4 regions of the Streptomyces platensis genome follow, and region 1 is predicted to be linked to each of the others. Evidence: riboswitches for the same ligand, from Rfam matches in the RefSeq annotation. Region 1 holds a riboswitch; each other region holds the start of a gene.
What was found. A riboswitch is a leader RNA that binds a small molecule or an ion and turns the genes downstream of it on or off. The one in region 1 is predicted to bind cobalamin.

Region 1 (7,276 bases):
CGAGGATCCGCGTCTGGGCCACACACGCCTGGCCGTTGATCATCCAGGCGAACGGCACGATACCGGCCACCGCCGCGTCCAGATCCGCGTCCGGCAGGATCACCGCCGCGGACTTGCCGCCGAGCTCCAGCGTGACCCGGCTGAGGTTGCGGGCCGCGACCTCCATGACCCGCTTGCCGGCCGCCACCGAGCCGGTGAACGACACCTTGTCCACGCCGGGGTGCCCGACCAGGTACTCGCTCACCTCGCGGTCCGCCGGCAGGATCGACAGCACCCCCGCCGGCAGCCCGGCCTCCGTCGCGATCTCCGCGAGCAGATACGCGTCCAGCGGGGTCTCCGGTGACACCTTCAGCACCACCGAGCAGCCGGCCAGCAGCGCCGGCGCGAGCTTGGCGGCGGCGGTGAACTGCGGGACGTTCCACGGCACCACGGCCGCGACCACCCCGGCCGGTTCCCGCCGCACCAGCAGCGGGCCCAGCACCCCGCCCCGCCGCTCCTCGAACGGGAAGTCGCGGGCCACCGTGAGCGCCGCGTCCCACACCAGCATCGCGGCCAGCGACTGCACCATGACGCCGGAGGTGAACGGGGTGCCGTTCTCCGCGCTGATGACCCTGGCGATCTCCTCGCTGCGGGCCGCGAAGGCGTCCTTGATACGGGTCACCACCGCGATCCGGTCCGCCAGCGGGGCGTTCGCCCACACCCCGGACGCGAAGGACGTACGGGCCGTGGCCACCGCACGGTCGACATCGGCCCGCGAGGCGTGCGGCACCCGGCCGATGACCTGTTCGGTGTGCGGCGAGACGACCTCGATCGTGTCCCGGCCGGCCGGATCGACCCACTCACCGCCTATGTAGAGCTTTCCGTGCTCGACGAGGTCGCTCATCGCTGCCGCCTCCTGCGGGTCGGCCGCCTGTCCGGCGGTCCCTGCCGGTTCGCTGTCGTTGCCGGTTCGCTGTCGTTGCCGGCTCGCTGCTGTTGCCGAGGTGCCTCGGGCGCGGTTGCTGACGAGGCATCAGGCCACTCACTTCAGGAACTGATACCAGTTCTACTTGGAGGAGTCCACGACACCGACCGAATCCCAACTCGCCCTGCCGGACCGGATACTTCAAGCCGCTTTGAAACCAGTTCTAGTTATAGTGAGGCCGGGTACCGGGTGTATGCCACACCGAGAGGGGACCGGGATGACCGCGCAGGTGACCGACCACAAGGGCGGGGTGTGGAGCATCGCCGTTCCCATCCCGGACAACCCCCTCGGCCACACCCTCGTCCACCTCCTGGAGACCGACCGCGGGCCGGTGCTCATCGACACCGGCTGGGACGACCCGGATTCCTGGGACACCCTCGTCGCCGGCGTCACCGCCTGCGGGTTCGCCCTCACCGACCTGCACGGCGTCCTGATCACCCATCACCACCCCGACCACCACGGTCTGTCCGCCAAGGTCCGGGAGGCCTCCGGCGCCTGGATCGCGATGCACGCCGCCGACACCGCGGTGGTCCGCCGCACCCGCGCGGCCGAACCGGGCCAGTGGCTCGATTACCTGCTCGCCAAGCTCACGGCGGCGGGCGCACCGGACGACCATCTGGCGCCCCTGCGGAAGGCCCGCGCCACAGGGAACGGCCGGAAACTGCCCGGTCGGCAGGCCGCGCTGCCGGACCGCGGCATCGACCCCGGCGAACTTCTCGACCTGCCGGGACGCCGGGTACGCGCCATCTGGACGCCCGGCCACACCCCCGGCCATGTGTGCCTCCACCTGGAGGAGGAGCACCCCTCGGCGCGGACGCCCGGCTTCGGCCGGCTGTTCTCCGGCGACCACCTCCTGCCCGGCATCACCCCGCACATCGGCCTGTACGAGGCCCCGGACGCGGAGGGGAGTCCGCCCGGCCCGCACGGCATGGAGAGCTCCGGGGAGGACGCCGACCCCTTGGGCGACTATCTCGACTCCCTCGAACGCGTCGCCCGGCTCGCCCCCGCCGAGGTACTGCCCGCCCACCAGCACGCCTTCACCGACGCCGGCGGCCGGGTGCGCGATCTCATCGCCCACCACGAAGAGCGGCTGGCCCAGCTCAAAACCCTGCTCCAGGAACCGCGCACCGTCTGGCAGCTCGCCATGGCCATGGAGTGGAACCGCCCGTGGGAGCAGATCCCTTACGGCTCCCGCAATATCGCTGTCTCGGAGGCCGAGGCCCATCTGCGCCGTCTGGTGAAGCAGGGGCGTGCGGAGTGGGTGCCGGGGTCGGATCCGGTGCGGTATCAGGCGGTGTGAGGGGGCGGCCTTCTCGCGTTGCCGCTGTCCCGGTTGGTCCGGCTTGTTGCCGCTGTGTGCCGGGGGCCGCGGGCGGGAGGGGAGTCCGGGGCGCGGTCGGGGGCACGGTCGGGGCACGGTCGGCCGGTGGGCAGCCGGTTCGGTGACCGGCTTCCGGTCCGCTCGTGCCCGGATCCCATCCGTCCCGCCGGTACGAGGCTCCCGTCCGTCCCGCCCGTGCCTGGATCCCGCCCGTGCCCGGCGCCGGGGCGCCCGCCCCGTGCGCGGCTCGCGCGCCGCTCCGCCCGGCTCGTGCCGGATTTTGTCGGCTCGTACGTGCGAGCGAGCGCCCGTCGGGTGCCGGTTAAGGTGTGCGGGACAACTTCATCCGTACCCGATCGGGGGAAGCCGGTGGAAATCCGGCGCTGACCCGCAACCGTGAGGACGGCCCGCCCGTACCGCGCCGACTGGCCGGAAGGACGGCCGTACGAGCCGGAGCACCCGAGGGGGCACGACCAAGGCTCCCGCCACCGGAACCGTCCGCCACAGGGACGGCCGGTGCGCGGCACCGTCGAGGTATACGGAGCTGAGCCCGGTGCCACCGCGTCCGCGATCCAAGGGGATCGTCGCGCGGGCGGTCGGCCGAGCGCGGCTGCGTCCATCGCCGCGACCCGACCCGAGAGGCACCGACCCGATGGCCCCCATGGCTTCCATGGCTCACCAGGCCCCCCTGACGCACCCCGTCGCCTTCCTGGCGCGCCGCGCCGCCACGGCGCTGGCGGCCGTGGCGGTGCTGGGCGCGGCCGCTGCCCCCGCCGCGTACGCCGACGCCGCCGACGCGTCCGCGTCCCCCAAGAAGCTGCCGGACGGCCTGTACGGCACCAAGGATCCGCAGTACGACGGGGTGTGGCGGCAGTCGCTCGCGCTGCTGGCGCAGGACACGGTGGGGGTGCGGCCGGCCGCGTCCGGTGTGCGCTGGCTGGTCGGGCAGCAGTGCGCCGACGGCGCGTTCACCGCCTTCCGCGCCGAGCCCGGCAAGCCCTGTGACGCCAAGACCATGCGGGACACCAACCAGACGGCCGCCGCGGTGCAGGCGCTGGCCGCGCTCGGCGGGCACAGCGACACCGTGAAGAAGGCCGTGGGCTGGCTGAAGTCGGTGCAGAACGACGACGGCGGCTGGAGCTCGATGCCCGGTTCGCCCAGCGACGCCAACTCCACGTCCGTGGTCATCGGCGCACTCGCGGCGGCGGGCGAGAAGCCGCAGTCGGTGACCTCGAAGAAGGGCGGCAAGACCCCGTACGACGGGCTGCTCACCTTCCAGCTGGGCTGTGACGCGAAGGAGGGCGAGCGCGGCGCGTTCACCTTCCAGCTCAAGGGTGCCGCCCCGAACGCCGACGCCACCGCGGCGGCCGCGACCGGAGCGCTCGGCAAGGGCTTTGTCGTGGCGCCCGCGGACCAGCGGTCGGACACCCCGGTGAAGCCACTGAGCTGCAAGGACGGCGGGGACGCGAAGAAGGACGATCCGGAGCGGGCCGCGGCGGGCGGTGGCGCCTACCTCGTCGCGCAGCTCGACAAGAACGGGCAGCATCTGCTCTCCGCGATGCCGGGCGCCGAGAAGCAGCCCGATGTCGGCAACACCGCCGACGCTGTCGTGGCGCTGGCGGCCGGCGGGCACGGTGCCGCTGCCGCGAAGCCGCTGAAGTGGCTGGAAAAGAACGCCACGGACTGGGCCAAGCAGAACGGGCCCGCCGCGTACGCCCAGCTGGTGCTGGCCGCGCACGCCACCGGCACCGACCCGCGCTCCTTCGGCGGCACCGACCTGGTGGCCGCGCTCAACGCCACCGGCCCCAAGCCGGCCGCCGCGGCGCAGAAGGACACCAGGGACGCCGACGACGCCGCGGACGGTGGCGGCATCGGGGTGTGGTGGGTCATCGGCGTCGGCCTCGCCATCGGCGCCGGTATCGGGTTCCTGCTGAGCAGCCGTAAGAAGAATCAGCTCTGATGCGGCGTACCAGGATCGCCGGCGCCGTGCTGCTGGCCGGTACGGTCACCGGCCTGGCAGCCGGGCCCGCGCAGGCGCAGGAGTACCGCTACTGGTCGTTCTGGGACGGCAAGGGCGGCTCCTGGGCGTATGCCACCGAGGGGCCGGCCACCCAGCGGCCGGCCGACGGCGCGGTCGAGGGCTTCCGCTTCACCGTCGGCGCGGACTCCGCCGGGGCCGGTAAGCCGCGCCCGGCCGCCGACTTCGACGCGATCTGCCGCGACACCCCGGCCAAGGACGGCCGCAAGCGGATCGGCATCGTGCTGGACTTCGGCACCGCGGCGGACGCGCCCGGCGGCGAGCGGCCGCCGAAGGCCAGGACGGAGTGTGCGCAGGTGCCGGAGGACGCCTCGGCGGGCGAGGCGCTGGCGGCGGTCGCCCGGCCGCTGCGCTACGACGCCAACGCCTTGCTGTGTGCCATCGCCGGCTACCCGAAGGCGGGATGCGCGGAGGCGGTGAACGGGTCGAAGGACGGGGCGAAGGGGTCCGCGTCCTCCGCTGCGCCGTCCGCGGGAGCGGCGGAGGACCGTGCCGACGGGGACGGCGGGGGCGGTGGAAGCGGCGACGGCGGGCCGTCCGCCGGACTGCTCGGCGGGGCCGCGGCCGTCGTGGCCCTGGGTGCGGCAGCGGTGTGGCAGGCACGCCGCCGACGCGGATGAGCGCCCCGCAGGCGACCCGTACCACCGCGCTGCACGCCGGCGCCTGGTGGCTGTGGGCGCTGGGCCTGGCCACCGCGGCCTCCCGCACCACTAACCCGCTGCTGCTGGGGCTGCTGGTGGGGGTGGCCGGGTATGCCGTCGCGGCGCGTCGTACGGACGCGCCGTGGGCCCGCTCGTACGGCGCTTTCGTCAAGCTCGGGCTGGTCGTGATCGTCATCCGGCTGGTCTTCGCCTTCTTCCTCGGCTCGCCGATCCCCGGTACGCACACCCTCGTCACGTTGCCCGAAGTACCGCTGCCGGACTGGGCGAAGGGCGTCCGGATCGGCGGCCGGGTCACCGCGGAGGGCATGGTCTTCGCCCTGTACGACGGACTCAAACTGGCCACTCTCCTCATCTGTGTGGGCGCCGCCAACGCGCTCGCCAATCCGGCCCGGCTCCTGAAGTCCCTGCCCGGTGCGCTCTATGAGGCGGGCGTCGCAGTCGTCGTGGCGATGACCTTCGCCCCGAACCTGGTCGCCGACGTCCAGCGGCTGCGCGCCGCCCGCCGGCTGCGCGGGCGCCCCGACCGCGGCTTCAAGGCGCTCCTCCAGGTCGGGCTGCCGGTGCTGGAGGGCGCGCTGGAGCGCTCGGTGGCGCTGGCCGCGGCCATGGACGCACGCGGCTACGGCCGCAGCGCCCAAGTACCGCCCGCTGTACGCCGCCTCACGTCCGTGCTCACCCTCGGCGGGCTGCTCGGCGTCTGCGCCGGAACCTACGGCTTGTTGGGGGACACCGGCGGCGGCTACGGGCTGCCGCTGCTGCTCGCCGGGCTGGCGGCGGCGCTCGCCGGGCTGTGGCTCGGTGGCCGCCGCTCGGTGCGCAGCCGCTACCGGCCCGAGCGGTGGGGCACCCGCGCCTGGCTGGTCGCGGGCTCCGGCATGGCCGTCGCCGCCCTGATGATCTGGGCGAACGACTACGCGCCGGCCGCGCTGCATCCGCCCGCCGTCCCGCTCACCACCCCCGTTCTCCCTCTCTGGCCGGCCGTTTCCGTTCTCGTGGGGCTGCTGCCCGCGTTCGTCGCCCCGCTCCCGGCGAGCACGGACCGGGCCGGATCCCGTGCTGCGTCCCGTGAGCGTCGCCGTACCTCTGATGTCGATCCGTGTACGAAGGAGCCCACCCCGTGATCCGGTTCGAGCAGGTCTCGGTCACCTACGGCGATGCCACGGCGCCCGCCGTCCAGGGCGTCGACCTGACCGTCCCCGAGGGCGAACTGTGTCTCCTGGTCGGCCCCTCCGGTGTCGGCAAGTCCACCGTCCTGAACGCCGTGTGCGGCCTCGTCCCGCACTTCACCGGCGGCACCCTGCACGGCCGGGTCACCGTCGACGGCCGGGACACCCGCACCCACAAACCACGCGAACTGGCCGATGTCGTCGGCACCGTGGGCCAGGACCCACTGGCGCACTTCGTCACGGACACCGTCGAGGACGAACTCGCCTACGGCATGGAATCGCTCGGCCTCCCCCCTGAGGTGATGCGCCGCCGTGTCGAGGAGACTCTCGATCTGCTGGGCCTGGCCGAGCTGCGCGACCGCGCGATCACCACGCTCTCGGGCGGACAGATGCAGCGGGTGGCCATCGGCTCGGTCCTCACCACGCACCCCAAGGTCCTGGTCCTGGACGAGCCGACCTCCGCACTCGACCCCGCCGCCGCGGAAGAGGTGCTCTCCGTCCTCCAGCGGCTGGTCCATGACCTCGGCACCACGGTCCTGCTGGCCGAACACCGGCTGGAGCGCGTGGTCCAGTACGCCGACCAGGTCATCCTCCTTCCCTCACCAGGCGCGCCCCCGGTCATGGGCACCCCCGCCGACATCATGGCCGTCTCCCCCGTCCACCCCCCGGTCGTGGCCCTCGGCCGCCTCGCCCACTGGTCCCCGCTCCCGCTCTCCGTCCGCGACGCCCGCCGCAAGGCCGCACCCCTGCGCGAGCAGCTGACGGGAGTCCCCCCGCAGGTGCCGGGGAGGAGCCCAAAGGTCACGCCGGGAGCGTCGGATGCTGCCGCGGAGGTCTCGGGGCTCGGTGTGCGCCGGGGGCGGACCGAGGTGCTGCACGGGGTGGATCTGACCGTGCGGGGTGGCGAGACGGTCGCTCTGATGGGACGTAACGGCGCGGGGAAGTCCACCCTGCTCACCACCCTCGTCGGAATGCATCAGCCGTCGTCCGGCACGGTGCGGGTCGGTGGCGCCGTCCCGCACCGCACCAGCCCCCGGGACCTCCTGCGGCATGTCGGGCTGGTCCCGCAGGAACCTCGTGACCTCCTCTACGCCGATACGGTCGCCGCCGAGTGCACCGCGGCCG
Region 2 (7,276 bases), 4.2 Mb from region 1:
AGCGGAGCTCCGGATCCATCAACGACATCGAGCATGTTGTCGTCCTGATGCAGGAGAACCGTTCCTTCGACCACTACTTCGGCGCGCTGAAGGGCGTACGCGGCTTCGGTGACCCGCGTCCGCTCGTCCTGGAGAGCGGCAAGTCCGTCTGGCACCAGCCGGACGGCGACAAGGAGGTGCTGCCCTACCACCCGGACGCCGAGAACCTCGGCATGCAGTTCATCGCGGGCCTCGACCACGACTGGGCGGGCGGCCACAAGGCCTGGAACAACGGCAAGTACGACAACTGGATATCGGCGAAGACCGCCGGGACGATGGCCCATCTGACGCGTAAGGACATCCCGTTCCACTACGCGCTCGCCGATGCCTTCACCGTCTGCGACTCTTACCACTGCTCGTTCATCGGGGCGACCGACCCCAACCGCTATTACATGTACACGGGTCATGTCGGCAACGACGGCAAGGGTGGCGGCCCGGTCCTCGGCAACGAGGAGGAGGGGTACGACTGGACGACGTACCCGGAGCGGCTGGAGAAGGCCGGGATCTCCTGGAAGTTCTACCAGGACATCGGTGACGGCCTGGACGCGGACGGCAAGTGGGGCTGGATCGACGACGCCTACCGCGGCAACTACGGCGACAACTCACTGCTCTTCTTCAATCAGTACCGTAACGCCAAGCCCGGCGACCCGCTCTTCGACAAGGCCCGCACCGGCACCAACGCCAAGGAGGGCGACGGCTACTTCGACCGGCTCAAGGCCGATGTGAAGGCCGACAAGCTGCCTCAGATCTCCTGGGTCGCCGCCCCCGAGGCCTTCTCCGAGCACCCCAACTGGCCCTCGAACTACGGCGCCTGGTACGTCTCCCAGGTGCTGGACGCGCTCACCTCCAACCCCGAGGTGTGGAGCAAGACCGCGCTGTTCATCACCTACGACGAGAACGACGGCTACTTCGACCACGTCCTGCCGCCCTTCCCGCCGGCCTCCGCCGACCAGGGTCTGTCGACCGTGGACACCGCGCTGGACAGCTTCGGCGGCAACGCCAAGTACTCCGCGGGTCCCTACGGCCTCGGCCAGCGCGTCCCGATGCTCGTCGTCTCTCCCTGGAGCACCGGCGGCTTCGTCTGCTCCGAGGTCTTCGACCACACCTCCATCATCCGCTTCATGGAGCGTCGCTTCGGCGTCCACGAGCCCAACATCTCGCCCTGGCGGCGCGCCATCTGCGGCGACCTGACCTCTGCCTTCGACTTCGGGCTGGAGAACACCAAGCCGGCCGCGCTGCCCGCCACCGACGGCTTCCAGCCGCCGGACAAGGAGCGGCACGACAGCTATGTGCCGAAGCCGCCGGCCAACCCCGTGCTGCCCAAGCAGGAGCCGGGCTCCCGCCCCGCCCGCCCGCTGCCGTACGAGCCGCTCGTCGACGGGTCCGCGACCCCCTCCACCGGCCGCTTCACCCTCACCTTCAAGAGCGGCGACAAGGCCGGCGCCTGCTTCACCGTCACCGCGGGCAACCGCACCGACGGCCCCTGGACATACACCACGGAGGCCGGCAAGAAGATCTCCGACACCTGGAACACGTCCTACTCCAAGGACGTCTACGACCTGTCCGTCTACGGCCCGAACGGCTTCCTGCGCACCTTCAAGGGCAACGGCAAGAAGACCGGGCCCGAGGTGACCGCCCGCCATGACAAGACGGCCGGCCGCGTCGAACTGACCCTGACCAACCCCGGCAAGACCGACTGCCATCTCACCGTCACCCAGGCCTACGGCGGCCCCGCCGAGACCTACCCGGTCCGGGCGGGCGCCACCGTCAAGAAGTCGATCGACCTGCGGGCCAGCAAGCGCTGGTACGACCTGTCGGTCACCTCCGACACCGACCCCGCCTTCCTGCGCCGGTTCGCCGGCCATGTGGAGACCGGCGAGCCGGGCGTGAGCGACCCGGCGATCATCACGGGCTGAGCCGCCCACGACGGGCCGGGACCGGCACCCCCACGGGTGCCGGCCTCGGCCCGCACGCTCTCAGGAAGCTCCGCCGGGCAGACCGCCGCGGATCTCCCGGGCCGCGGTGACCAGGTTCTCCACGGCCTCCCGCACCTCGGGCCAGCCGCGGGTCTTCAGACCGCAGTCCGGGTTGACCCACAGCCGTTCGGCGGGAATCGCGGCAAGTCCCTTGCGCAGCAAGGCCGTTGCCGCGGTCACGTCCGGGACGCGCGGCGAGTGGATGTCATAGACCCCGGGTCCCACCTCGCGCGGATAGCCGGCCGTGGCGAGCTCCGAGGCGACCTGCATATGGGAGCGGGCCGCCTCCAGGCTGATGACATCGGCGTCGAGGTCCTCGATGGCCCGGAGGATGTCACCGAACTCCGCGTAGCACATATGGGTGTGGATCTGGGTGTCCGGACGGACCCCGCCGGTGGTGAGGCGGAACGCCTCGGTGGCCCAGGCCAGGTACGCGGCGTGGCCGGCCGCGCGCAGCGGCAGCGTCTCGCGCAGGGCGGGCTCATCGACCTGGATGACCGAGGTGCCCGCCGCCTCCAGGGCGTTCACCTCGTCGCGCAGCGCGAGCGCCACCTGGCGGGCGGTGTCGCCCAGCGGCTGGTCGTCGCGGACGAAGGACCAGGCGAGCATGGTGACCGGGCCGGTGAGCATGCCCTTGACCGGCCGCTCGGTCAGCGACTGGGCATAGCGGGTCCAGCGCACCGTCATCGGCTCGGGACGGGAGATGTCCCCGGCCAGGATCGGCGGCCGGACATAGCGGGTCCCATAGGACTGCACCCAGCCGTGCTGGGTGGCGAGGTAGCCGGTCAGCTGCTCGGCGAAGTACTGGACCATGTCGTTGCGTTCCGGTTCGCCGTGCACCAGGACGTCGATCCCGGCCTTCTCCTGGAAGGCGAGCACCTCACGGATCTCCGCCGAGATCCGCTCCTCGTACCCCTCGGTGTCCAGCCGTCCGGCCCGCAGATCGGCCCGCGCCGTGCGCAGTCCGGCGGTCTGCGGGAACGAGCCGATCGTGGTGGTCGGCAGCAGCGGCAGCCGGAGGTGCGCACGCTGGGCGGCGGACCGCTCGGCGTACGGCTGGGAACGGCGGCCGTCGGCGTCGGTGACGGCCGCGGCGCGGGCGCGCACCGCCGGGTCATGGGTGAGCGTCGAGCCCGCCCGGGAGGCCAGGTCCGCGCGGTTGGCGGCGAGTTCGGCCGCGATGGCGCCGGTGCCCCGGGCCAGACCGCGCGCCAGTGTCACGATCTCCGTGGTCTTCTGCCGGGCGAAGGCCAGCCAGCGGACGATCTGCGGGTCGATGTCCCGCTCGGCCCCGGTGTCCAGTGGGACGTGCAGCAGCGAGCAGGAGGACGACACATCGACCTGCTCGGCCAGCCCGAGCAGTGTGCCCAGGGTCGCCAGCGACTGCTCGTAGTGGTTGATCCACACATTGCGGCCGTTGACGACACCGGCGACCAGCCGCTTGCCGGGCAGCCCGCCGACCGCCGCGAGATCCTGGAGGTTGCCGGCCGCGGGCCCGGTGAAGTCCAGGGCCAGGCCCTCGACGGGTGCCTTGGCCAGCACCGGCAGTGCCTCGCCCAGCCGGTCGAAGTACGAGGCGACCAGCAGTTGCGGGCGGTCGGTGAGCGTACCGAGGTCCCGGTAGGCGCGGGCCGCGGCGTTCAGCGCGGCGGGGGAGCGGTCCTGGACCAGTGCCGGCTCGTCCAGCTGCACCCAGCGGGCGCCGGCCGCCCGCAGATCGGCGAGCACCTCGGCGTAGACGGGCAGCAGCCGGTCGAGCAGTGTCAGCGGATCGAAGCCGGCCGCGACGCCGGGTGCGGGCTTGGCCAGCAGGAGGTAGGTGACCGGCCCGACGAGGACCGGCCGGGCGGCGAGCCCGAGGCCCCGTGCCTCCGTCAGCTGGGCGACCTGCTCGGAGGAGTCCGCGGCGAAGACCGTGTCCGGCCCCAACTCCGGTACGAGATAGTGGTAGTTGGTGTCAAACCACTTGGTCATTTCCAGTGGCGCCACGTCCTGGGTGCCGCGGGCCATGGCGAAATAGCCGTCCAGCCCGTCGACAGCCACCGCGGCGCGGTGCCGCGCCGGGATCGCGCCGACCATCACGCTGGTGTCCAGGACGTGGTCGTAGTACGAGAAGTCGCCGGTCGGCACCTCATGGACGCCGGCCGCGGCGAGCTGCTGCCAATTGCCGCGGCGGAGATCGGCGGCGGTGGCGCGGAGCGCGTCGGCGTCGACGCGGCCCTTCCAGTAGCCCTCGATGGCCTTCTTCAGTTCACGGTTCGGCCCCTGACGGGGGTAGCCGTGCACGGTCGCTCGTGCTGCCGCGGCTGCGGACCTGCTGGTCACGGAACTCTCCTTCGCGAGTCTGTCTCCATGGACCACGGGACGGGTCGAGGGCGCGAAGGGACGGCAAACCCGGCGGGGCCCGGCGCTCTGCCGCCGGCCGTGCCCGCCTGAGTGTCCGCCGACCCGCCCTCGAGGTCACCGAGATCACCCCGCGCACCGGTCGCGCGGGGGCACTGGCAGGTCTTCGGACTCGCGGGCACATCCGCCGAAGGCGGACATCTACTGGCCGTCGCTTCCCAGACCCGGCCGGGCCCAGTGCGTATGACGGCGGTCGTTCCCACTCACCGCTGCGGGGCAGTCCCGGAATTCCACCGGGTTCCCTCTTGCGACGCGCCTGCCTGGCGGGCAGGGCGAACCAGTTGCACCGGCCACCCTAGGCGCTGCCGCCCGGATCGGACACCGCGACCGGACCTCCCGCAGGTGACATGGGCCACCGCCGGGGCCACCACGCGCCCCCGCCCGCGGTGCCGTGGCTTGCCCTGGAGTGCACTCCAGCTCCTAGCGTGGGCGTACGACCTACAGCTGTCGCTGAACGGCTGTCGCTGAACGAAGGGAACCTCGTGCGCTACACACTGTTCGGCAGGACCGGTCTGCGGGTGAGTGAGCTGAGTCTGGGCGCCATGACCATGGGCGACGACGGGGGCCCGGGCGGCGCCAAGGACACCAGCGGCCGGATCCTGGACGCCTACGCGGACGCGGGCGGCAACTTCATCGACACCGCGAACAACTACACCGGCGGCACCTCCGAGCGGATCCTCGGTGAGCTGCTGGAAGGCCGCCGGGACCGCTTCGTTCTGGCGAGCAAATACACCTGTGCGACCCACAAGGGCGATGTGAACGCGGCGGGCAACCACCGTAAGAACCTGGTCCGGTCGGTGGAGGCGAGCCTGGACCGGCTGCGGACCGACCATCTCGATGTGCTGTGGGTGCACGCCCGGGACAACTTCACGCCGGTGGAGGAGGTCATGCGGGCGCTCGATGACCTGGTGCGCTCGGGCAAGGTCCTCTACATCGGCGTGTCCGACTGGCCCGCCTGGGAGATCGCGCAGGCCAACACCCTTGCCGAGCTGCGCGGCTGGACCGCGTTCGCGGGCTCACAGCTGCGCTACAACCTGCTGGAGCGGACGCCGGAGCGGGAACTGCTGCCGCAGGCCCGTGCCTTCGATCTGGCCGTGCTGGCCTGGGCGCCGCTCGCGGCCGGCAAGCTCACCGGCAAGTACCGCCGCGGGGAGACCGGCCGGCTGGCCGCCGTGGACGACGGCGGCACCCCGGACCACCGCGAGGAGGAGACCCTCACCGCGGTGCTGGAGGTCGCCGAGCAGGGCGGCTGGAGCCCCGCGCAGGTGGCCCTGGCATGGCTGCGCAGCCGGCCCGGCAACATCATTCCGATCGTCGCCGCCACCAAGGAGAGCCAGCTGCGCGACAATCTCGGCGCCGTCGATGTCACCCTGGACGCCGACGCGCTGGACCGGCTCGACCGGACCAGCGCGGTGCCGCTGGGCTTCCCGCACGACTTCCTGCGGCAGCCGGGCATCATCGAGAACGTCTACGGCGACCGCTGGGCCGAGATCGAGGACCGGCGCTCCACCTACCGCCGTACGGCGAGCGAGATCCGCTGACCCGACGCCCCTATGACGGACGCCGCCGCCTGAACAGTCAGGCGGCGGCGTCCGTTTCGTTCAGCGCGGGGGTGCCGGCCGGGTCAGTTCAGCGCGCTGCGCTGCTGCCACTGCTGCCAGCTCTCCTGCCAGACCTCCAGGCCGTTGCCGACATCGGTCTTGTTGGTGTTGGTGGTGCCCTTCACCTCGACCGTGGAGCCGATCGTCAGGAAGTCATAGGCCCTCTTGGCGTCCGAGGTGCTCATGCCGAAGCAGCCGTGGCTGTTGTTGACCTGGCCGAGCTGCTTGTTCCACGGGGCGGAGTGCAGGAACGTCCCGGACGCGGTGAGGTGGGTGACCCACTTGGAGTCCAGCATCCACTCGCTGCCGTGGCCGATGGTGGCGGAGTCCATCGTCTCGGCCGCGTTCTTGCTGCGTACGGTGTGCACCCCGCCGCGGGTCGGGTCCTGCGGGGAGCCCGCGGAGCCGGTGATGCTGCCGACGTTCTTGCCGTTCTCGTACATCGTCAGGGTGTGCGAGGGGACGTCGATGACGGCCTTGTGGTCGGCGCCGATGGTGAAGCCGAAGTTGTAGTCCCGGGCGAACCAGCCGCCGTCACCGGAGTTGAGGCCGGACAGTGCGCCCTTCACGGAGACCTTGGTGCCGGACGGCCAGTAGTCCTTGGGCCGCCAGTCGATCCGGTCCTTGCCGGAGTAGTCCTTGACCCAGCCCCAGGAGCCCTCGACCTTCGGCTGGGTGGTGACCTTCAGCGCCTTCTCTATCTCGGCCTGCCGGTCCTTGGCTATCGGGTTGTCGAAGAGGATCGACACCGGCATTCCGGTGCCCACGGTCTGCCCGCCGGACGGGGTGTTGGTGAGCTTGTTGACCTTGCCGGCCTTCTCCGTGGTGAACTTCGAGGTGGCCGAGGACTCCTTGCCCCCGTCGGACTTGGCCTTCGTCCGCACGGTGTACGTGGTGTCCGGCATGACCTTGCCGTCCGACTTCCATGCCGCGCCGTTGCCGGAGAGCTCTCCGGAGACCTTGCCGCCCTTGTCGTTCTCGACCTCGACCGAGGTGAGCTTGCCCCCGTCGGCCCGTACGGATATCTGGGAGCCGAGCTTGGCCGGGGTCTTTCCGGTGGCCGGGGTGACGGTCACCTTGGTGGCCGGCTGGTCGGCCTTCGACGCATCGGCGCCGCCGCCGCACGCGGTCAGCAGCGCGGCAGCCGCGGTCAGGGCGGGTATCAACCGGGCAGAGTGGCGACGTGGTCCGGCGAGCACGGGGATCCTTCCGAAGCAGAACAGCTGGCAGCGGCGGATCCCGGCCCCGTCACGGGGT
Region 3 (7,276 bases), 3.1 Mb from region 1:
CCCACTGGGGAATCAGCGGTGTGGTGCCCCCGGACTTCTCCGCCGCGGGCGCGGCGGCCGCCACGGCCGGATTCTCCTGTGCGGCATCGGCCAGGTCAGGGGACTTCGGGGCCCAGCCGGATTCCTTCACCATCTGCCGGTCGTTCTGCTTCGAGAGGGCGACCTTCAGGAATTCCTTGGCGAGTTCCTGGTTCTTGCCCATTCCGGCGACGGCGAAGTTGGAGCCGCCGAGGAAAACGCCCTCCGGCTTGTCCTCGGTCTCGCCGGGGATGGTGAAGAAGCCGATGTCCTTCTTCATCTTCGGATTGGCCTTGAGGGCGGTGGCGGCCTCGTAGCCCATGGCGATGAGGGCGCCGGTACGCCCCTTGGCGAAGACCTCGGCCTGCTGCGGGGTCGCCTCGTCCTTGTTCTTGGGGGCGGTGCTGAAGGCCTGGTACTGCTTGTAGATGTCCATGGCCTTGGCGACCTTGGGGTCGCCGAGATTGGAGACCCACTTGCCGCCCTGCCGCTTCACCAGGTCGGCGCCGGTGCCGAGGGTCAGACCATCGAAGAAGTACCAGTTCTGGCCGGGGAGATACAGCGGCTCGGCGTCGGTCTTCTTCTTGATGGTGGCAAAGGCCTTGAAGAGCTCGCTGCGGGTCCGGGGAGTTCCCTTGAGCCCGGCCTCGGCCCAGATCTTCTTGTTGTACATCACCACCCGGTTTCCGGCGAACCACGGGAGCGCGTACTGCTTTCCGTCCACGAGCGACGCCTTGTTGAAGGCGTCATTCCAGTCGGCGCCGATCTCCTTCTTCAGATCGCCGACTTCGGCCAGGGCACCGGCCTTGGCATAGGCGGCGGTCTGGGTGTTGCCGATTTCGACGACGTCCGGCGGGGTGTCCTCGGAAAGGGCAGTGCTCAGCTTCTGCTGAATGCCGTTCCACTGCTGGACCTTGAACTCGACGGTGGCGCCGGTCTTCTTCTTGAACTGCGCGGATACCTGCTCGGTCCACTGCGCCGGATTCGAACCATTCATCACCCAGACGGTCAGCTTCTGGCCCTTGAAGCCGTCCGCACCCGTCTTCGTGCCGCCGCCGGACCCACAGGCAGTGACACCCACCAGCATTCCCGCGACCGCCGTCGCCGCCATGAGTCCACGCTTCATTGCGCTCTCCCCCCAAAGGCCGGGTGTGTGGTCTTTAATGGTTTAGACCAGTGCCCGCAGCTTGGCCTAGACCTTTAGGGGTGTCAAGGGTGTATAAGAGTCGCTGTCAGGTCCGTTACCGGACCGACATCCGGCGGGCCGGGGCCTGTAAGGGAGCGCGGGAAACCCACCCGTGCCACGATGTGAGCCGCTACGTACGGAGGCGCCGGTGACGGCAGCACGACAGGAGTCGGAGAGGCGGGTCATGGACACGGACGGGGGCAGCAGTACCGAGAGCGGCGGCACGCGGACCGCACGGGTGCCCAAGTACTACCGGCTCAAGCGGCACTTGCTGGAAATCACCGAGACCCTGCCGCCCGGCACCCCGGTCCCGCCCGAACGGACCCTCGCCGCGGAGTTCGACACCTCGCGCACGACGGTGCGTCAGGCCCTCCAGGAGCTGGTCGTCGAGGGCCGGCTGGAGCGCATCCAGGGCAAGGGCACCTTTGTCGCCAAGCCCAAGGTTTCCCAGGCCCTGCAACTGACCTCCTATACGGAGGACATGCGGGCCCAGGGCCTGGAGCCGACCTCCCAGCTGCTGGACATCGGCTATGTCACGGCGGACGACCGGCTCGCCGGACTGCTGGACATCGCCACCGGCGGCCGGGTGCTGCGCATCGAACGGCTGCGGCTGGCCAGCGGTGAGCCGATGGCCATCGAGACCACCCATCTGTCGGCGAAGCGCTTCCCCGCGCTGCGCCGGAACCTCGTCAAGTACACCTCCCTCTACACCGCGCTGGCCGAGGTGTACGACGTCCGGCTGGCGGAGGCCGAGGAGACCATCGAGACCTCCCTCGCCACCCCGCGCGAGGCCGGTCTGCTGGGCACGGATGTCGGACTGCCGATGCTGATGCTCTCCCGGCACTCGCTCGATGCGCAGGGGCAGCCGGTGGAGTGGGTGCGCTCGGTCTACCGCGGCGACCGCTACAAGTTCGTCGCCCGGCTGCGGCGCCCCACGGACTGACCCACGACCCGCGCCGGGCGGAGCGCGTTCCGCCCGGCCTTCCCGCTGCCCTGCCACGCCCGGAAGGGCAGCGGCGCAGGTCGCGGCCGGGTGGATTCTTGATACCGATATGCGGACAGCTAGTGACGCGTACCACTGCCCTGCCATAGATTTCCAGCCGATCGCACAGGAGACAGCCAGGGGACGGAGCCACGGTCATGACCCAGTCAGCCGCATCACCGGTTCGCAGACAGGTCGTCACGCCCACGCGTGTGGTGGCCGGGCTCTGCCTGATCGCTCCGTTCGTGGCGATGCTGTGGGTGAGCTCGTACGCCAAAATCGAGCCGACCCTCATCGGGATCCCGTTCTTCTACTGGTACCAGATGCTGTGGGTGCTGATCTCGACCGCGCTCACCATGCTCGCCTACAAGCTCGTGCAGCGTGAGCAGCGCGCCCGCAAGGGCGGTGCGGACCAGTGACTCCCACGAGCGCGCTCGCCGCTTCCCAGACCCAGGGCGTCAACGGCGTCGCCCTGGCCGTCTTCATCTTCTTCTTCCTGGCCGTGACGGTCATGGGCTTCCTGGCCGCCCGCTGGCGCAAGGCCGAGCAGTCCGCCAACCTCGACGAATGGGGGCTGGGCGGCCGCAGTTTCGGCACCTGGGTGACGTGGTTCCTGCTGGGCGGGGACCTCTACACCGCCTACACGTTCGTGGCCGTCCCGGCGGCGATCTACGCGGCGGGCGCGGCCGGATTCTTCGCCGTGCCGTACACGATCCTGGTCTACCCCCTCATCTTCACGTTCCTCCCCCGCCTGTGGTCGGTCTCGCACAAGCACGGCTACGTCACCACCTCCGACTTCGTCCGCGGCCGCTTCGGCTCCAAGGCCCTGTCGCTGGCCGTGGCGCTCACCGGCATCCTGGCCACGATGCCGTACATCGCCCTCCAACTGGTCGGCATCCAGGCCGTCCTGGACGTGATGGGCATCGGCGGCGGGGAGAACACCAACTGGTTCGTCAAGGACCTGCCGCTGCTGATCGCGTTCGCCGTGCTGGCCGCGTACACCTACTCCTCGGGGCTGCGGGCGCCGGCGCTGATCGCGTTCGTCAAGGACGGGCTGATCTACCTCGTCATCGTGGTGGCGATCATCTACATCCCGATCAAGCTGGGCGGCTTCGACTCGATCTTCGACTCGGCCGGCAAGGCGCTGGCCCAGCCCGGTGCCGTCCCCGGCAAGCCGCGCGGTGAGCTGGTCAGCGGCCCCAACGCCCAGTGGGCGTACGCCACCCTGGCGCTCGGCTCGGCGCTGGCGCTCTTCATGTATCCGCACTCGATCACCGCGACGCTGTCCTCGCGCAGCCGCAATGTGATCCGCCGCAACACCACCATCCTGCCGCTGTACTCCCTCATGCTGGGTCTGCTGGCGCTGCTCGGCTTCATGGCGATCAAGGCCGGCACGGACATCCAGGGCAACCCGCAGCTGGCCATCCCGCAGCTCTTCGAGGACATGTTCCCGAGCTGGTTCTCCGGCGTGGCGTTCGCCGCGATCGGTATCGGCGCGCTGGTGCCCGCGGCCATCATGTCGATCGCCGCGGCCAACCTCTTCACCCGCAACGTCTACAAGGACTTCCTCAAGCCGGACGCCACGCCCGAGCAGGAACACAAGGTCGCCAAGCTGGTCTCGCTGCTGGTGAAGGTCGGCGCGCTGGTCTTCGTCCTCACCATGGACAAGACCGTCGCGATCAACTTCCAGCTGCTGGGCGGCATCTGGATCCTCCAGACCATGCCGTCCCTGGTCGGCGGCCTCTTCACCCGCTGGTTCCACCGCTGGGCGCTGCTGGCCGGCTGGGCGGTCGGCATGCTCTACGGCACGCTCGCGGCCTACGGCGTCGCCAGCCCGACCCAGAAGCACTTCGGCGGCTCCAGCAAGGAGATCCCCGGTATCGGTGAGATCGGCTACATCGGTCTGACCGCCTTCGTCCTGAACGTCGTGGTCACCGTCGTCCTGACCTTCGCCCTCAAGGCCGCCAAGGCCCCCGAGGGCATCGACGAGACCAGCCCCGCCGACTACACGGCGGACGCCGGTGACACGGGCGTCGCCGCCGAACTGCCCCCCGCCACGGCGGAGGCACCGGCCGGGCACTGAGCCAAGCCCGCCACCGGGCCGTCGCATCCCTCCCGGGGACGCGGCGGCCCGTTGCTGTGCGGGCGGGTCAGTTCACCCAGTCCTTCAGCTGCTCGGTTTCGAGCGTGATGCCGACGGGGTCGGGGAGGTGCAGCGTTTTGCCGAACGGCACGGTGTGGACGGTCTCGTAGCGGCCGTCATCGGGTTCGCTGTGGACGACCATCCGGCACTCCTGGCGGTCGATCAACAGATAGAGCGGGATACCGGTCTTCGCGTACGCGAGGGGCTTCTCCACGCGGTCGCGCTGGTCGGTGTCCGAGTCGTGCGAGGTGACTTCGACGACCATGAGCACCGGGTCGGGGTCTGCCCATTCCCCCTGGCCCACAAAGGCGTCGCACGGCACGAGGGAGGCGTCCGGACGGAGGCGGCCCTTTCGGTAAGTCTCCGCCTTCAGGCCCTGGTTCGGATCGAGGAAGAGCTCCGGCCTGTGCTGCATGCAGATGCGAAGCAGCCACTGGATGATGCGTCCGTGATCCCCGTCCGGCGTCGCCTTGCTCTTGACCTTCCCGTCGATGAGTTCCAACCGCGCGCCTTCTTCCAGGCGGGCGAGTATCCGGGCGGCCTCTTCGAAATGCTCGGTCTCCATGATGTGCGGACGGTCGGCGAGCGCGGTCATGAGGCCTTCTCCTTCTTCCACGGGACGGAACAGGAACGCGCCTCCGACGATAGCCGAGGCCACTGACAGACACTGTGTGATCACTCACGACACACTAGATGTGGGGGTGCACTTGAGGGGCCACCCCCACATGTATGCTCGTCCTCGCTGTCGCCGCAGGGGAATCCGGTGGGAATCCGGAACTGTCCCGCAACGGTGTAGGAGCGCGCTCGGCCGGGCGGATACCGGCCCTGGGCGCGTGCCCGTGTAGTCCGAGGACCTGCCGACGGTACGTCCGCACCGCAAGGGGTGCGGTCGTCGATACGTCCGGGCCCCGAGGGTTGGGCCGGTGGACGCCGCGTGGTGTGCCCGCGCACCCCTGCCGTCACGGGGTGCCGCATGCTCGCGTGCGCCCGTCGCGCCCGCCCCTCCCGGCCCCGCCGAGTGAGGGAGAGCATCGCGTGACCATCGCGCCAACGGAGCCCGCGTCAGACGCCGAGGCCGTGCCGCCCGTGGTGGCCACGCCTCCCGGTACCGCCGACGGCGGTCCGGGCGAGGACGGGCCGGGTGTCGCCCTGCTGCGCACCCTGACCCAGCTGACCGAGGACCTGACCGCGACCGACCCCGGCAAGGTGGCCGCCGCCGCCCTGCGCGGCCGGCACGCCGGCTCCGACGAGGCCGAACTGCGGTCGCTGGCCACCGATGCCGCGGCCGGTCTGATCGGTGACGAGCCGCAGTACTCCAAGCTCGCGGCGCGGCTGCTCACCCTCGCGATCTCGGAGGAGGCGGCCGGACAGGGGGCGGTCGCCTTCTCCGCCTCCGTCGAGGTCGGCCACCGCGAGGGGCTGATCGCCGACGAGACCGCGGAGTTCGTCCGGGCGCACGCCGCCCGGCTGGACGCGCTGGTCGACCGGGCGCTGGCCGACGGCGCCGACGACCGCTTCGGGTACTTCGGTCTGCGCACCCTGCACTCGCGCTACCTGCTGCGGCACCCCACCACCCGTCAGGTCATCGAGACCCCGCAGCACTTCCTGCTGCGGGTGGCCTGCGGCCTCGCCGAGGACCACAGCGAGCGTGCGCTGGACGACGTGGCGGAGCTCTACCGCCTCACCAGCTCGCTGTCCTACCTGCCCTCCTCCCCCACCCTGTTCAACTCCGGCACCCGCCACCCGCAGATGTCGTCCTGCTATCTGCTGGACTCCCCGCTGGACGAGCTGGACTCGATCTACGACCGCTACCACCAGGTCGCCCGGCTCTCCAAGCACGCCGGCGGCATCGGCCTCTCGTACTCCCGCATCCGCGCCCGCGGTTCGCTGATCCGCGGCACCAACGGGCACTCCAACGGCATCGTGCCGTTCCTGCGCACCCTGGACGCCTCGGTCGCGGCCGTGAACCAGGGCGGCCGGCGCAAGGGCGCGGCCTGCGTCTATCTGGAGACCTGGCACGCGGACATCGAGGAGTTCCTGGAGCTGCGCGACAACACCGGTGAGGAGGCGCGCCGTACGCACAACCTGAACATCGCGCACTGGATCCCGGACGAGTTCATGCGCCGGGTGGAGGCGGACGCCGACTGGTCGCTGTTCTCGCCGTCGGACGCCCCGGAGCTGGTGGACCTGTGGGGCGACGAGTTCGACGCCGCCTACCGGAAGCTGGAGGCCGACGGCCGGGCGCTCAAGCAGATCCCGGCCCGGGTGCTGTACTCCCGCATGATGCGCACCCTGGCGCAGACCGGCAACGGCTGGATGACGTTCAAGGACGCCGCCAACCGCACCGCCAACCAGACCGCCGAGCCGGGCCAGGTCGTGCACTCGTCCAACCTGTGCACGGAGATCCTGGAGGTGACGAACGACGGGGAGACCGCGGTCTGCAACCTGGGGTCGGTCAACCTCGCCGCGCACCTGGGTGACCACGGTGAGATGGACTGGGAGCGGCTGGACGCGACCGTCCGCACGGCCGTCACCTTCCTCGACCGCGTGGTGGACATCAACTTCTACCCGACCGAGCAGGCCGGGACGTCCAACTCCCGCTGGCGCCCGGTGGGTCTGGGCCTGATGGGCCTCCAGGACGTCTTCTTCCGGTTGCGGCTGCCCTTCGACTCGCCCGAGGCGCAGGAGCTGTCGACCCGTATCTCCGAGCGGATCATGCTCGCCGCCTACGAGGCGTCCGCCGACCTCGCCGAGCGGCACGGGCCGCACCCGGCGTGGTCCGCGACCCGCACCGCCCGCGGCGTGTTGCACCCGGACCACTACCCGAACGCCGAGCCCCGCTGGGCGGACCGCTGGGCGGCGCTGCGCACCCGTATCGCCGCCACCGGGATGCGCAACTCGCTGCTGCTGGCCATCGCGCCGACCGCCACCATCGCCTCCATCGCGG
Region 4 (7,276 bases), 560 kb from region 1:
ATCACCGCGTCATGGGTACGCCGCAGCTCCTGGAGGCAGTCGGTCACCGTCCCGAGCAACTGCTCCCGGCGGCCCGCGTACTGCGCCTCCCCTGGGGACGTCCCCCCGAAGTACCCCCGGGCGCTGAGCTCGCCCACCGGCTTCCCCAGCAGCACCACCTGGCTGCTGCGGTCACTGCCCGGCTTGAGCAGGACGGGGTTCATCAGCGCGGTCGGCTCCACCCGCGCCGCGGCGGCCTGCATCGCCTGGGCCCGTCCGATCTCCGCGCCCTCGCGCGTGACGAACGAATTCAGCGACATGTTCTGTGCCTTGAAGGGCGCCACCCGGACGCCCTGCCGGACCAGCCAGCGGCAGATCCCGGCCGTCACCACGCTCTTACCGGCGTCGGACGTCGTCCCGGCCACCAACAGGCCACCGCCGACCACCCCGCCGGCTGCCTTCAACCGCCCGTTCACCGGGTCCTCCTCCTGCGCTTCGGGTCACTACACCCGCCCACCCGCTCCGGGTCACTACACCCGCCCACCCCCCGAAGGGGGGTGGGCGGCGGGGAAAAAACGGACGGCCTCATACCGGCCCCGCCTCACGCCCGCGGACCGAGCCCGCCACCCGCCCGCGCCCCCCGGCCCCCCGAGCCGCCGCAGTCACCGCTCCCCGAGCCGCCGCTCTCCGAGCCGCCGCCGCCCGCGCAGCGCCGACCGCCGCCCGCGCCGCCACCGTCGTCACCAGTGCCAGCACGTTCACCCTGCGGGAGAGCCGCACCGCCCGTTCGATGTCCGGCACCGCCACCGGCGGCGCCGCGCCGTTGAGCACCGGACGGTCCTCCACCCGCCCGCCGTACGCCAGCCTGCCGCCCAGCCGTACGCCCAGCGCACCCGCGAACGACGCCTCCACCGGGCCCGCGTTGGGGCTCGGATGCGCACCGCCGTCCGCCCGCCAGGCCCGCAGCGCACCGCGCCGGTCGGGGCCCGCGAGCACGGTCAGCGCGGCGGTCAGCCGGGAGCCGGGCCAGCCGGCGAGATCGTCGAGCCGGGCCGCGGCCCAGCCGAAACGGCGGTAGCGCGGCGACTTGTGCCCCACCATCGCGTCCAGGGTGTTCACCGCGCGGAACGCCACCAGGCCGGGCACTCCGCCCAACGCGCCCCATACCAGGGCGCCGACCACCGCGTCGGAGGTGTTCTCGGCGACGGACTCCACCACCGCACGGGCCATCTGCGGCCCGTCCAGCGCCTGCGGATCGCGCCCGCACAGATGCGGCAGCCGCTCCCGTGCCACGTCCAGATCACCCGCCGTCAGCGCCCCGCCGACGGCCCGCGCCTCCCGGCCCAGCGAGGTGCCGCCCAGCACGGCCCAGACCGTCGCCGCGGTCAGCGCGATCCCGGCGCCACCACGGAGCGACAGCGGAGCAGCGGGAGCGCCGCCCCGCACGGCGCGCTGCAGCAGCGCGGCACCGGCGGCGGCCCCGCCCGCACACAGCACGGCATGAGCCGCCCCGTAACCGCGGTGGTCGCGCCACAGCCGGCGCTCGACGGCACCCGCGGCCCGGCCGAACGCGGCCACCGGATGGCCGCGCCGCGGATCCGCCGCGATCAGGTCGCCGAGAAAGCCGAGGGCCGCGCCGTACACATATCCCGCGTGTTCGCCGCGCATCGGGTCAGACCGCCGTGCGGGCGCGTCCGTGACGTCCCGCCCGGGCCCGAAGGAGCCCTGCGGCAGCGGGCAGTGGAGATCTCAAGGGGCGGCCGGGCATGGCGGTATGTCCTCACTCAGGGTCCGCGCCCTGGCTCGACGTGACGGCGACCAGAGTCTCCTGGCTCCCGGATCGGCGTGTCCTCCGGCCTTCCAGTCCCGCGTACGTCATCCGACGTATGCGAGGCGGACCGTGGCCTTCGCTGGAGGAACGCTCCCCGGTGACAGTGGCGGGACCGCGCCGGATTCGCACCGGACTTCCTCTGCTGTCGCCGATTGGCTCCGGCAGTCCACCACGCCCCGCGAACGCCGTCAACTCACCCTTGACCTGCGACGCTGCCCTGTGGCAGGCGCTGTGGTGCACGCCACAGCGTGGCTGAGGGGTCACGGACGGTTGCCCGCACACCTGATCCCGCGTCACTATCTGGTGCACGGCGGCGAAGGGGCCGCCGGAAGGGGGCCGGGGGATGCCGCAGCGCGCTGACCGACATGAGATCCGTATCAGGATCACGGGCACGAACAATCCTGAGCAGGACGTCGAGGACCTCAAGGCGTGGCTGGAGCGCGAGCCCTGGCTGAACCGGCGGTCGCACGAGTGGGAACTGAGGCCGGCGGGGGAGCGCGACGACGGCCCCGGCGACATGGCCATCGGCGTCGACGACCTGATCCTGGTCGTGGTCGGCGCGGTCGCCGCCGAGATCACCAAGAGCATGGGTATCGCCCTGCGCGAGTGGCTGCGCCGCCGCAGGGAGGAACGCGACACCGGCGAACGGCCCGCCGTGGCGGTCGGCGGCGGGGACGGCGAACTGCGCGCACTGGGCGAGCCGGGACCGGGCGCCGCGGCCCCCGAACGCCCCGATCCCGGCAGCCCGGCGAGCGGGGGCACCAGCACCGCCGGGGACTGAGCCGGATGTCCGAATACGACGCACGGGGCAAGGTCAACCGGGCGCTGCTGATCTGCGTCGACGACTACCGGCATCTGCGGCCGCTGCCCGCGGTGCGGGACAACCCCGGGGAACTCGAACGCGTCCTGCTGGCCCCCGGCACCGACCTCTTCACCAAGGGCGAGGTCGTCATCTGCCGGCCCCAGGAGCCCTGGGAGGTCGAACAGGCCCTGGACGCCGTCACCCAGGAGGCCCGCGGGCTGCTGCTGGTGTACTTCTCCGGCCACGGCCGGGTGGGGCGGGACGGCGGCAATCTCCAGCTCATGGTCGGTGCCTCGGAACGGCGGCACAAAACCGTCTCCTGGCAGGACACGGTGCTGTCCTACCTGGACAACGCGCGGGCCGACCGGATCGTGATCGTCCTGGAGTGCTGTTACGCCGGCAACGCCGGGGAGGCCTTCCACGCCTGCCGCACCCCCACCTCGCTGCTGATGGCCGCACAGCCCAACCGCCGGATCTTCAGCGGCGAGGAGCCCACCGGCGGCAGTGTCTTCACCCGCGCCCTGCGGCAGATCCTGGAACAGGGCATCCCCGGCAAGCGGTTCGTCACCTTCGAGGACCTCGTCCGGGAGCTGCGGGCCCAACTGGCCGGCGAGCGGACCCCGATGGGCGACGTCTGGGAGCCCCGCTCGGCCAAGCAGAACACCGTCGACGACGTCATCCTGTCCTTCGCCACCCCCGGGATCCGGCCGCCCACCCCGCTGCGGATCCGCTTACGGCGCCGGCTGAACACCTCCTTCCGGCACTGGTTCCGGATCCTGATGGTGCTGGCGATCATCGCCGTACCGGCCACCGCGGGCATCGTCCTGCTGAACCTCCCGGGCGCGGCCGTAGCCTGCCCGCCCGCCCTCGAACTGCGGCTGCTCACCACCCCCGAGGCCGAACCCGCGCTGCGCCAGGCGGCCTTCGACTACGAGATGTCCGCCGCCAACACCCGGCCCCTCAGCGGTGAGGGCGACCTCCCCGACGGCTGCCGGCGCGCCCAGATCACCGTCTACTCCGCCGCCAAGGACCAGGTCGACCAGGGCTTCGCCGCCGCCGGCCGCTGGCAGGGCGAGGCCCACGGCACCGGCAAGGACGGGCCGGACGACAAGGGCATCGACCCCCTCTACCGGCCCGGACCCCAGCCCGACATCTGGATCCCCGAATCCACCGCCGACTACTACGAGGCCCGCCGCGGGATGCCCGCCAAGGGCTCCCCGGCGACCCTGCACTACAGCGCCCCGGTCGCCTACACGCCGCTGGTCGTCGGCATCCCGGCACACCGCCGGCTGGACGACGTCGAACCGGCCGGCGCCTCCTGGCGGGAACTGCTCACCGGCACCGACCGCACCCACCGCGACCTCCGGCTGCTGCGCCCGAGCCCGGTGCTCTCCGGCACCGGACTGCTGCACACCCTCGGCCTCTACCTCGCCCACGACGGCTCGGACGCCGCCTCCTCCGGCGCGCCCGACCTCACCCTCGCCCGGCACGCCGAGGAGCGGCTGTCCGCCCCCGGCAGCCAGTACGCGGGCAGCACCGAACTGCTGTGTTCGCTGCGCCCCGACGCGGACGCCGCCGGCTCCGTCGACCGTACCCGGTCCGCGCCCCTGGTCTCGGAGAAGTCCCTCGCCGACTACAACCTCGGCCGGGCCACCGGCAGTTGCCCGGCCCTGGACGCCCCGCTCCCGCTCCGCGACCGCTACGTCGCCTACTACCCCCGGCACGTCCCCGCCCTCGACCACCCCCTGATCCGGGTCGACTGGCACGGCACCAGGGACGCCACCCCACGGCAGGCCGCCGTGGCGGGCTTCGCGACCTGGCTGCGCGCCGCGGACGGCGGCCAGCGCACCCTCACCGCCCAGGGCTACCGCGGTGTGCACGGCACCGGCCCGGGAGCGGGCTCACCGCTGCTCGACAGCCGCGCGGACATCAGCCTCCTCGCCCCCACCGTCGCCTTCACAGCGGGCCCGGACCAGGTGTCCCAGGTGCTGGACGGCTACGACAAGGCCCAGAAGTCCAGCCAGGTGCTGATCCTCCTCGACACCTCCACCTCCATGGCCGACGGCGGCCGGCTGCCGACCGCCGTGCGCGCGGCCGGGCGCGTCCTGGAGATGGTCGGCGCACGCCACACCTACGGCCTGTGGGCCTTCCCGGACCGTGCGCACCCCACCGACGCCGACGCGGTGCGCGAGCTCGTCCGGCCCGGCAGCGCCGACCCGGCACCGGGCCGGGCCGCGCTGAACCGGATCGCGGGCGGCGAACTCGTCGACCACGGCGCCGCGATGGAGGAGGCGCTGACCCGCGCGGTGCGCCGGATGAAGAAGTCCCCGGCCACCAACAAAGCCATCGTGCTGATCCTCGACCAGGACGACGGCGCGGGCCCGGAGCGCGCGGCGGGCGTGGAGCGGACCCTCGGCACCCTCGTGGAGGAGGGCCCCGAAGTGCCCGTCCTGGTGCTGGCGCTGGGCAAGAACGGCTGTGACACCTTCGCCCTCCAGCGGCTGGCCGACGCCTCCCACGGCCAGTGTGTGCCCGGCGGCCCGCAGGCCGTCGACACCCTGGCCGGCCGGATCGCCTCCATCGGCACGGCCACGAAGGGGGACCGATGACCGCGCCACGCACCGCCGCACCCGCCGCCCTGGCCTGTCTCGCCCTGACGCTCGCGGCGAGCGGCTGCACGCCGGGGGAGCAACTCGTTCCGGAGAAGGGCGCGATCGTCCTCGCCACCGGCAGCGACCTCAGCAGCTCGGGCGTCCGCCAGGACCTGATCCACGACTGGGAGCGGCGCACCGGCCGTACGGTCCGGATCGTCAAACTCCCGGACACCGCCGACGGCCAGCGCAGCCAGCTGCTGGCGGCGGGCCAGTCCGGCAGCGGCGGCTACGACGTGCTCAACCTCGATGTCGCCTGGACCGCGGAGTTCGCCGAGGCGGGCGTGATCCGGCCCTGGGCCACGGCCCTGGACGGCGACTTCCTCGACAGCGTGGCCAAGACGGTGGAGTACGACGGCAAGGTGTGGGGGGTGCCCTTCAACACCGACGCCGGGCTGCTCTACTACCGCAAGGACATCCTGCGCGCGTACGGCCACGGCGCCCCGTCCAACTGGGGCGAGCTGAAGGACGTGGCGACCGAGGTGGCGCAGGACTACAACCGCGAGGCCGCCCGGGACGCCGCCACCGGCCACAAGAAGCAGCGGCCCAGGATGTACGGCATGGTCGCCCAACTGCGGCCCTACGAGGGGCTGACCGTCAACACCCTGGAGTCGGCCTGGGTCAACGGCGGCGACCCGGACGCCACCAGTTTCACCAAGGGCGAGCAGATCGGCGCGCTCCAGCAGGGCATCGCCGACCTCAAGGTCCGGCTCGACTCGATCATGCCGCACGAGGCCACCACGATGGACGAGACGGAGAGCCGCCGCTGGTTCGCCGACGGCCGCGCGCTGTTCATGCGCAACTGGCCGGTCGAGTACGCCTCGGTCGCCGAGAAGCTCACGCCCGGCGAGCAGTTCGACGTCACCCAGCTGCCGGCCCGCCCCAGCGACGGCAAACGGATGTCCGTGCTGGGCGGGCAGAACCTCGCCCTCGCGGCCGGCAGCACCCGGCTGGCCGGCGCCCGGTCCCTGATCGAGGCGCTGACCGGCCCCGGGAGCGAACGCTGCCTGCTGGAGCGGGGGTTCGCGGCCACCCGCGACTCGGCCTACCGGGACGCGGCCACGGCACCACACTGCCCGCTGCCGCCCGGCGACGCGGAACGCGGTGAGCACGGCGCCACGGGACGGCCGGAGCCCCGGCCCGACCCCCGCACCCTGCACGCGGCGCTGATGGCGGCCGCACCGCGCCCGCGCAGCGCCCACTACCAGACCTTCAGCAAGGTCGTACAGATCGGGGTGTCCGCCTACCTCAACGGCCCCGGCGGCACCGCCATCGCCGACCGGCTGGCCCGGCAGGCCGATGACGCGCTCGACGGACGCGGCGGACAACGGACGAGGCGCCCGGCGGACGACGGCTGATGCCGGGGTCCGCCGGGCGCCTCACCCGGTCCGTCGTGGCGGCGGCGTCAGCCGGCCACGATCAGATAGATGCCATAGGCCACCGCCACCGCGCAGAGGCCGAAGGCGGCCAGCGCGCCGGCCCGTGCGCCCGCAGCCGGTGCGGCGACCGCGGCGGCCGCACCCTCCTGGCCCGCCTTGCGGGACGTGCCGGCGATGCCGACGGTGAACAGGCCCACGATCCCGACCGTCACCACGAGGGTCACGCCGAAGACCTGGCCGAGAGCTGCCCAGTCGATGCTCATGGAGTTTTCCTTAGGTGATGACAGCTAGCGGGTGACCGTCGCGGCCTTGGCGCGCGGGGTGGTGGAGGTGTCGGCGCCGGATGCCTGGGCCGGAATCCCGGCGGCTTCCGGGGCGTCGGCCGGAGCGGCGTCGGCCGGAGCGTCGGCCGCCGGGGCCTGCTGGCCCGCCGGGGGCGGGGAGACGGTACGCAGCGCGGCGGTCACCACGCCCACCGGCTCGGCCGCGGGACCTTCGTTGACGTTGGTGTGGTCGATCGGCTTGCGCCGGGAGGCGGCCCAGATCGCACCGCAGATGCCCAGTCCGAGCACCGCCACCGCCGCCACGCCCCAGTCGCCCTGACCGGCGAGGAACGCGGCACCCGCGGCGACCG

Region 2: another riboswitch for cobalamin. It lies ahead of metE (5-methyltetrahydropteroyltriglutamate--homocysteine S-methyltransferase); the one in region 1 lies ahead of CP981_RS11755 (SCO2321 family membrane protein).
Region 3: another riboswitch for cobalamin. It lies ahead of CP981_RS26000 (ribonucleoside-diphosphate reductase subunit alpha); the one in region 1 lies ahead of CP981_RS11755 (SCO2321 family membrane protein).
Region 4: another riboswitch for cobalamin. It lies ahead of CP981_RS09305 (cobalamin biosynthesis protein); the one in region 1 lies ahead of CP981_RS11755 (SCO2321 family membrane protein).

The regions. Positions count from the first base shown of each region.
Region 1 covers NZ_CP023691.1:2,697,562-2,704,837, forward strand. The annotation lists gene CP981_RS11745 (aldehyde dehydrogenase) at 1-883, opposite strand, end outside; gene CP981_RS11750 (Strvi_7410 family MBL fold metallo-hydrolase) at 1,182-2,264, shown strand; cobalamin riboswitch at 2,594-2,714, shown strand; gene CP981_RS11755 (SCO2321 family membrane protein) at 2,938-4,245, shown strand; gene CP981_RS11760 (SCO2322 family protein) at 4,245-4,943, shown strand; gene CP981_RS11765 (CbiQ family ECF transporter T component) at 4,940-6,106, shown strand; gene CP981_RS11770 (ABC transporter ATP-binding protein) at 6,103-7,276, shown strand, end outside.
Region 2 covers NZ_CP023691.1:6,876,257-6,883,532, forward strand. The annotation lists gene CP981_RS30355 (phosphocholine-specific phospholipase C) at 1-1,955, shown strand, start outside; gene metE (5-methyltetrahydropteroyltriglutamate--homocysteine S-methyltransferase) at 2,016-4,340, opposite strand; cobalamin riboswitch at 4,513-4,700, opposite strand; gene CP981_RS30365 (aldo/keto reductase) at 4,901-5,959, shown strand; gene CP981_RS30370 (L,D-transpeptidase) at 6,043-7,185, opposite strand.
Region 3 covers NZ_CP023691.1:5,842,357-5,849,632, reverse strand. The annotation lists gene CP981_RS26025 (extracellular solute-binding protein) at 1-1,144, opposite strand, end outside; gene CP981_RS26020 (GntR family transcriptional regulator) at 1,389-2,147, shown strand; gene CP981_RS26015 (DUF3311 domain-containing protein) at 2,345-2,605, shown strand; gene mctP (monocarboxylate uptake permease MctP) at 2,602-4,269, shown strand; gene CP981_RS26005 (Uma2 family endonuclease) at 4,337-4,924, opposite strand; cobalamin riboswitch at 5,053-5,205, shown strand; gene CP981_RS26000 (ribonucleoside-diphosphate reductase subunit alpha) at 5,365-7,276, shown strand, end outside.
Region 4 covers NZ_CP023691.1:2,140,756-2,148,031, reverse strand. The annotation lists gene CP981_RS09310 (cobyric acid synthase) at 1-455, opposite strand, end outside; gene CP981_RS09305 (cobalamin biosynthesis protein) at 565-1,647, opposite strand; cobalamin riboswitch at 1,801-1,950, opposite strand; gene CP981_RS09300 (hypothetical protein) at 2,154-2,591, shown strand; gene CP981_RS09295 (caspase family protein) at 2,597-5,221, shown strand; gene CP981_RS09290 (extracellular solute-binding protein) at 5,218-6,621, shown strand; gene CP981_RS09285 (hypothetical protein) at 6,669-6,905, opposite strand; gene CP981_RS09280 (inorganic phosphate transporter) at 6,930-7,276, opposite strand, start outside.